Regions from separate parts of the Alicyclobacillus sp. CIJ1 genome, predicted to be linked through region 1. Evidence: riboswitches for the same ligand, from Rfam matches in the RefSeq annotation. Region 1 holds a riboswitch; the other holds the start of a gene.
What was found. Region 1 has a riboswitch for FMN ahead of AC27E8_RS01680 (DMT family transporter). Riboswitches for the same ligand answer to the same signal wherever they lie in the genome.

Region 1 (3,861 bases):
GGGGCAACGTATCAAAAGCTCGGCACGCGCAAGGGCGTCGGGCTTCTCGGCGACTGGGATTGGGAACACTTCACCGTGGAAGACATGGCGCGCGGCATGATTCAATTCGCGAATGGGGCGACGCTCGTCATCGAGTCGGCGTTCGCGGCGAACGTGAAAGAGCGCGACGTCATGAATGTGAAGCTGATGGGCGATCTCGGCGGCGCCAACGTCTTCCCGCTCGAAATCTACCAGGAGAAGCACGGCGCGCTCATCGACGTCACGCCTGCGTACTTGCCGGAAATCTCGCCCTATGAGCGCGAGATCCGCCGCTGGGTTGACGCGTGCCTGACGGGCGAGCCGCCGCTGTCCACGGCCGAGCAGGGGGTCAAGCTGCAGCGCATCTTGAACGGCCTCTACGAATCCGCGGAGCGGGGCGAACCCGTGAAGCTGTAGGCCGGGATAGGAGGAATCGGGATGCCGAAGCGTTCGATTCGAATCGGCATGGTGGGCTATCAATTCATGGGCAAAGCCCACAGCCACGCGTATCGAGACCTGGACTTCTTTTTCGACGAGCTCCCCGTCACGCCGGTGCTGCAGGCCATCGCCGGGCGGAGTGAGGAGCCGCTTCGGCGGGCGGCCGAGGCGTACGGCTTCGCGTCGTACGAGACGGACTGGCGGCGGTTGGTGGAGCGCGACGACATCGACGTGATCGACATCGTGACGCCGAACAACGCGCATGCCGAGATCGCCATCGCCGCGGCGGAGCACGGCAAGCACGTGATCTGCGAGAAACCGCTCGCCATGACGGTGGACGAGGCGGTCCGCATGCGCAACGCGGTGCAGGCGGCAGGTGTCCGTCACCTCGTGTGCCACAATTACCGGTACGCGCCGGCTGTACAGTTCGCGAAGCGGCTGATCGACGACGGGCGCCTGGGGCGGATCTACCACGTGCGGGCGCAGTATCTGCAGGACTGGATCATGGACCCCGACTTTCCGCTCGTGTGGCGCCTGCGCAAGGACGTGACGGGATCGGGAGCGCTCGGCGACATCGCGGCGCACATTCTGGATCTCGCCCGGTTTTTGGTCGGCGAAATCCGCGAAGTCGCGGCTTGCATGGAGACGTTTATCAAGGAGCGGCCCCTGGGCGAGATGGCCGGCGGGCTTGAGGCGAGAGCGTCTGGCGGCACGGGGCGCGTCGACGTGGACGACGCCGTGGCCTTCCTCGCCCGCTTCGACAACGGGGCGATGGGCGTGTTCGAGGCCACGCGGTTTGCGGGCGGGCATCGAAACGGCAATCAGTTCGAGATTAACGGCGAGAAGGGATCTCTTCGCTGGAACCTCGAGGACATGAACTGGCTCGAGGTCTACTTCCACAGCGACGAGCCGGGATTGCAAGGGTTCCGCCGCATCAACTGCACGGAACCCTTGCACCCGTACGCGGAGCGGTACTGGCCCGCGGGGCACATCATCGGCTACGAGCACACGTTTTTGAACCTGTTTGGCGCGTTTTTCAAGGGCTTGGTCGAAGACCAGCCTGTGAAGCCCGACTTCGAGGACGGCGTTCGCAATCAATGTGTGTTGGAGGCAGTCGAGAAGGCCGCGGCGTCGAGGTCGTGGGAAAACGTGGAGTACCGCTGAGCGGACGGCCTTGCACGGACTTACGAATTTGCAGTACAATGGCGACAAGTGAACAGGAACCTTCGGGGCAGGGTGAAATTCCCGACCGGCGGTGATGGCCTTTGGCCTAAGCCCGCGACTCGCCACGTTGTGGCGACGGATTTGGTGAGATTCCAAAGCCGACGGTAAAAGTCCGGATGGGAGAAGGTTCGCGGTGGTCGCAGCGCGCAGGTGCGCCGTCATGGCTGTGAGAGACAGCCTTGCGGTGTGCGCTCGTGGCGTGCGCCGTGTCTTGTTGCGGTCCAACAGCCCCGGGGGACGAAGGTTCCTCGGGGCTTCGCGCGTTTGCGGCACCCAGTTCTCCATGTGCTCCCAGGGTTCCTCCGGAGAAACGATAGAACGCGGAGGGACGCCCTGTGAAGGACTTATCCACTTCGTCTCGTGCGAGCAACCACGGTTCGCTCTGGCTCATCGCGTGCGGAGCCGCGCTGTGGGGGCTCGACGCGCTTTTCATTCTCGCGCTTCAGCACTGGTTCACGTCGATTGAAATCGTCTGCTTCGAGCACGTGTTGCTCGCGCTTTACGCGATTCCGGTGCTCGTCCGCAGGCGGCGGGAATGGCTGGAGCTCGGCGCCGCGGATTGGCTCGCCGTCCTGTTTGTCGCATGGGGCGGCTCGGCCGTGGCCTCCATCCTGTTCAACGTCGGGCTCGCCGTGGGCATCCGATCCGACGCCGTGAATGAGGTCCTGCTTTTGCAGAAGCTTCAGCCGGTGTTCGCGCTGTTGTTGGCCGCCATCGTGCTGGGCGAGCGGGTCCGGCGCGCGTATTGGCCGTGGTTCGCGGTGGCTCTCATAGGCGCGTACATCCTGACCTTCGGCTTGACATGGCCCTCCTTGACCCATGCGAGCGCGCGGGCCGGCTTGTGTGCGCTCGGGGCGGCGTTTCTGTGGGGCGGATCCACCGTCATGGGCAAGCGCGTGATGCGCAAGGTTTCGTTTCCCACGATGACGGCCCTTCGCTTCGGATCCGCGCTGCCGCTTCTCGTGGCGCTCACCCTCTTCGGTCACCCGAACTGGTCCCGGGTGGCAGACGGCTTGGGGCACTGGGCTGTGATGGGCAACCTGATCTACCAGACGGTGGTGCCGAGCCTGCTCAGCCTGTTGGTGTACTATCGGGGGCTTGGAGGCGTCAAGGCTTCGTACGCCACGTTGGCGGAGCTCGCGTTTCCGGCCACGGGACTCGCGGTGAACGCGCTATTCTTGCATCAGACGGTGCATGCGGCCCAGTGGGTGGGCTTTGCGCTCGTGTGGATGGCGGTGTACGCGCTCTCGCGCATGGCGGATAGCTCGGATCTCGGTGAGCGGAGCGTTCGGGAGGCGTCGGCGGGCACGGCGGCCTGAGCGGAAGATGTCATCGTCCGCCGGTCCATGCACGTTCCATCGAGGAAGGGCGAGTATCGAGAGAAAAGGCGGCGGTTCTCCCTTGAGGAGATCCGCCGCCGCTGACTACAACAGGCCCTTCTTCCAATGCCACTTGTCCGTGATTTCCTCGCCTCGATGCACGATGGCCCGAGACACGTGCGAAATTCTGTGCCACGCCGCGGTGCCAAGCGCCTTCGAGTATCGGCCGTGATCGCCCGCGAGGCTCACGAAGCTCATGAGGAGGAGCGCGAAACTCAGGCTGAGGGCGGTGAGCCGTTTGCGCCGCACATACCGCTTGGCCGAGATAGGCTGCAAGTCCTCCTTGGGCTGCGCGGGAAAGGCAATAATCTGCGCGCTCCTCACAGGCGGATGTGTCGAGGCTGGGCTGTCATCAGTCGCGTCCTTAGGTTGAAACATGGTGATGAGCTCGCGAAACTCCGCGACATCGCGGCGACACGCTGGGCACGTGGCGAGGTGGCGTTCGAATCGCTTCTTCACCAGCTCGTCTTTCAGTTCGTTCAGCGCGTAATCGACGCAATAGGAACAGATGGACGGGTTGTCCAAATGGTTCTCACCCTCTTGACGGAATCCATACCCCATCGTTTTTCAGTAAACCACGATCCAGCGCGATTGAGAAGCCCTTTCTTCGAGTCGCCGTTCAAGGTACAGTGAAACTGGCAACGGCATTCAAAGGGAGGGCGCATATGGCAAGCATTGTTTCCACCAAGCCGCTCAGCGCGGCGCAACGCGAGAAGCTGTCCCGCTTCGGCGACGTGGCTTGCCCGCAGGAAGGTCAGCGGTTCTCGCAGGCCGAACTGTTCTCTGCGCTTCACGACGCCGT
Region 2 (3,861 bases), on a different contig from region 1:
CGCTTCGGTGATGGGCACGCACAAAAGTCCCCGGCCGTGCGTGATCATGAAATTCACCACGTCCGGCGTGGCGCGGCTGCCGAGCGCGACGAAATCTCCCTCGTTCTCGCGGTCCTCATCGTCCACGACAATGACGACGCGGCCCTGGCGCAAATCTTCGAGCGCCTCTTCGATGGTGTTCATGCTCCACGCCCCCTCTTATCGCAAAAACCCGTGCCGCGCCAGAAACGCCGCATCGATGCCGCCCGACGCGCCCGCGTCGCCGCGGTACATCAAGAGCCTCTCCACGTACTTGGCGATCACGTCGCACTCGATGTTGACCGTCTCACCCGTGCTGATCTCGCCAAACCGCGTGACCGCCTGGGTGTGCGGGATGATGGACACCGAGAACCTGTCTTTTTCCGCGCGCATGATGGTGAGGCTGACGCCGTCGACGGCCACGGATCCCTTGTCCACCATGTAGCGCGCGAGGGACGGATCGACGCGAATGACAAGCACGCGTGCCTCCCCGTCCGGATACACGTCCGTCACGTGGCCAATCCCGTCGATGTGCCCGGTCACGATGTGACCTCCGAACCGCCCGTCGGCGCGCATGGCGCGCTCGACGTGCGCGCGGCCGCCCGGCTGAAGTCCCCCGAGGTTGGTGCGTCGCAGCGTCTCGGGGACCGCCGTGGCGGTGAACAAGCCGCTGCCCACTGTCTCCACCGTGAGGCAGACTCCGTTCACAGCGACGCTGTCACCGACCCGCAGGTCGTCCATGAGAAACGGCGCCTCCAACGTAAAGGTGGCCCCGCCGGTGTGGCGAGATACCGCCGCGAGGCGCGCAGTTCCTTCCACAAGTCCGGTGAACATGCTCACACCTCCTCACGATAGTGAATTCGCCCTGTGAGGACGGGATGGTCACCCAGCCATTCGCTCCTCACGCTGTGAAGTTGAACGGCCTCGGCCATCGACTGGGTGAAAGCGCCCGCGAAGGCGGGCAACCCGCTGGCGAGGAGCTTGGGCGCCACATACACGCGCACCTCGTCGATGAGCCGGCTCTGAAGAAGCGCTGACGCAAGCGTGGGCCCGCCCTCCACCAGAAGGGCATTCGCCCCTTCCGCCGCGACAGCCGAAAGCGCCGCGTGCAGATCCAGGTGGCCGTCCCGCTCGGCCACCGGCGCGATGCGGACGTCGCCCTGTTCCGCGAGGCGCCTCGCGGCCGGAGCGGAGGCCATGCGCTCCGACGTGAGGAGAAGCGTGCGCCCGGGCGCCGCCAACAGCCGCGCGGTCGGCGGCGTGCGAAGCCGCGTGTCGAACACCACGCGAAGCGGCTGACGATCTCGCCTTGTCCCCGTGGCGAGATCCCTCGCGGTCAACTCGGGATCGTCCGCGAGGACCGTGCCGACGCCGACGCCGATGGCCGGAATGACTTGCCGCAGCCGATGCACGTCCTCGCGCGCCGCGAGTCCGGTCACGTACTGGCTGTGGCCACTCGATGCGGCCACGTGCCCGCTTAGCGTCATGGCCACCTTGTACACCACGTACGGGCGACCGGTCTCGACGCGGTGAAAGAAGTGGCGGTTCAGTTCGCGCGCCTCCGCTTCGAGCACGCCGACCGTCACCTCGATCCCGGCCTCCTGCAGGCGCTTCACGCCGAGCCCGGCCGTGCGCGGATCCACGTCCAACGTGGCCACCACCACGCGCCGAACGCCTGTGGCGAGGATGGCGTCCGTGCAGGGCGGCGTCCTGCCGTGGTGATTGCACGGCTCGAGCGTGACGTAGAGCGTCGCGCCTCGCGCCGCCTCCCCCGCCATGCGCAGCGCGTGCACTTCCGCGTGCGGCGTGCCCGCCATCAGGTGTGCGCCTTGGCCCACCACCCGCCCGCCGTTCACGACGATGGCGCCGACCATCGGGTTTGGGGACGTCTGGCCTTCGCCCAGGCGCGCCACCTCAAGCGCCATGTGCATGTACCGCTCGTCTTCGGTCATCGGCCATCTCCCCTTATCCGCCCATGAAAAAAGCCCCTGACCATCAGGGGCGAATGGGCAAAAGAGTCTCGGCAAGCTGCGAAAGCGCACGACGTGCGCCAACGCGCCGCCATCCTTCTTTCATCCGGACTATACCGTCGGTACTGGAATCTCACCAGTTCGTGCCTTTCGGCTCGTGGACTGACCGAGTCGTGCGCTCGGATCACCACCGATCGGGAATTGGCCTTTTGGCCTCACCCTGCCCCGAAGGATTGCGCGTTGCGTTCCGGATTCAGTTGTTGTCTTCCATCATGGACGATTCGCGGCCGGATCGCAAGTCCCGGCGCCGCTGCAGATAGGCGAACGCGTACACGAGCGCGATGGCGACGAGAACGGCCGTCCGGATGAGATCGCCAGGCGCCTGTTCGACGAGCGACAAGCCCACGCCGCAGAGCGCAATCAGAGGCGGAAGCGGCCAGAGCGGCATGCGAAACGGCGCCTGGGCCGATCCGCGGCGCACGCGGTGCACGATGGCCGATACCGCCACGAGCAAATAGATGGTGACAATGATCACGCCGGTGAAGGTGATGAGGTTGTTCAAAGACGTGAAGTAACACAACAGCGCGTTGCCCACGCCGAGCAACACAAATCCCCACTTCGGCACGCCGCGCCGATTCATAGTCGCGAAGAATCGGTTGACGGGGCCTGGCCAACTCCCGTCCCGCGCGGCGTCCAGATAGATGCGCGCGTAGGCCAAATTGCCCGTGAGTCCGGTGTCAAACATGGCGATCACGACGCCGACGAGCAAGATGGTGGCCCCGGCCTGGCCCGCGGCCGACTGCGCGATGGACACGAGTGGCAAGTAGGACGATGGGATGACGGTGAACGACGTCTGCGGCACGGCGAGCGTGGCGGCCATGACCGCCAGGACCTCCACCACCACGCTGATGATGGCAGCCAAAAGGACGGCGCGGGGCAGGACGCGACGGGTCTCGACGGTCTCTTCCGCGAAGTAGAGCGGCCAATCGTAGCCGTTGAACGCAAACAGCGCCGGCACCACCGCGGCTAGAAGGTCCTGCCCATTCACGGACTGCGGGGCGTGATCGACCCGGATGGGATACGTGAGGCGCCCGAGGTACGCGAGCGGATGCTGCGCGTGCGCAAACGCCAGCGCCGTGAACGCGACGATGACCACGAGCTCCAGCACGAGCATCACCGTCGCCACGGCGCTCGTTGCGCCGATGCGCTCCAGCGAAAGCCAGGTGACGAGGGCCATCATGGCGACCGCCGTCCAGTTGACCGGGAGCGCCGGGATGAGCGCGTGCAGGTAGGAGGCGGCGGACACGAGGATGCTCGCGGTGATCACGACGCCGAGCACGAGAAAGAGAAAGACGGCGATGAAGCCAAACGGCTCGCCCAGCACGCGCTGCACGATGCGGTACGCACCGCCCGCACCGGGATATGCGGACCCGAGTTCCGCGTAGCAAAACGCCATGGACAGCGCGATGCAGGCGCCGACGAGAAAGGCCCAGAACACGCCCGTGCCCGCCTGAAACAGAGCCGTGTTGTAGACGAGAAACACGGACGTGGTAGGCGAGATGGCAGCCACGGCGATAGCGAGCACCTGGCGAAGCCCGAGCGACCGGCGAAATCCTTGAACTTCCGAACCCTGCACGACATCTCCTCCCCAGAAGCGGCGGGCAATCACGCGCCGCGCTTGAACAAATTCGTAGTTCGAGTATACCGAATCCCCGGACGATTTTGCGGGATTTTGCGTTGAACGAAAGGGAAGTGTATAACTCTTTGTGAGTGGTACGCGTTTGATCCTAGCTTACGAGGAGGCGATGCCTGTGGCGAAGATGAAAGCGGTGGGCCTGTATCGATACCTGCCCATCTCGGATCCGGAGAGCCT

Region 2: another riboswitch for FMN. It lies ahead of ribD (bifunctional diaminohydroxyphosphoribosylaminopyrimidine deaminase/5-amino-6-(5-phosphoribosylamino)uracil reductase RibD); the one in region 1 lies ahead of AC27E8_RS01680 (DMT family transporter).

The regions. Positions count from the first base shown of each region.
Region 1 covers NZ_BAAJPH010000063.1:41,225-45,085, forward strand. The annotation lists gene AC27E8_RS01670 (Gfo/Idh/MocA family protein) at 1-435, shown strand, start outside; gene AC27E8_RS01675 (Gfo/Idh/MocA family protein) at 457-1,620, shown strand; FMN riboswitch at 1,675-1,812, shown strand; gene AC27E8_RS01680 (DMT family transporter) at 2,016-2,999, shown strand; gene AC27E8_RS01685 (anti-sigma factor family protein) at 3,105-3,584, opposite strand; gene AC27E8_RS01690 (2-hydroxyacid dehydrogenase) at 3,725-3,861, shown strand, end outside.
Region 2 covers NZ_BAAJPH010000143.1:137,921-141,781, reverse strand. The annotation lists gene AC27E8_RS13695 (bifunctional 3,4-dihydroxy-2-butanone-4-phosphate synthase/GTP cyclohydrolase II) at 1-183, opposite strand, end outside; gene AC27E8_RS13690 (riboflavin synthase) at 199-852, opposite strand; gene ribD (bifunctional diaminohydroxyphosphoribosylaminopyrimidine deaminase/5-amino-6-(5-phosphoribosylamino)uracil reductase RibD) at 855-1,970, opposite strand; FMN riboswitch at 2,079-2,225, opposite strand; gene AC27E8_RS13680 (APC family permease) at 2,242-3,624, opposite strand; gene AC27E8_RS13675 (zinc-binding alcohol dehydrogenase family protein) at 3,794-3,861, shown strand, end outside.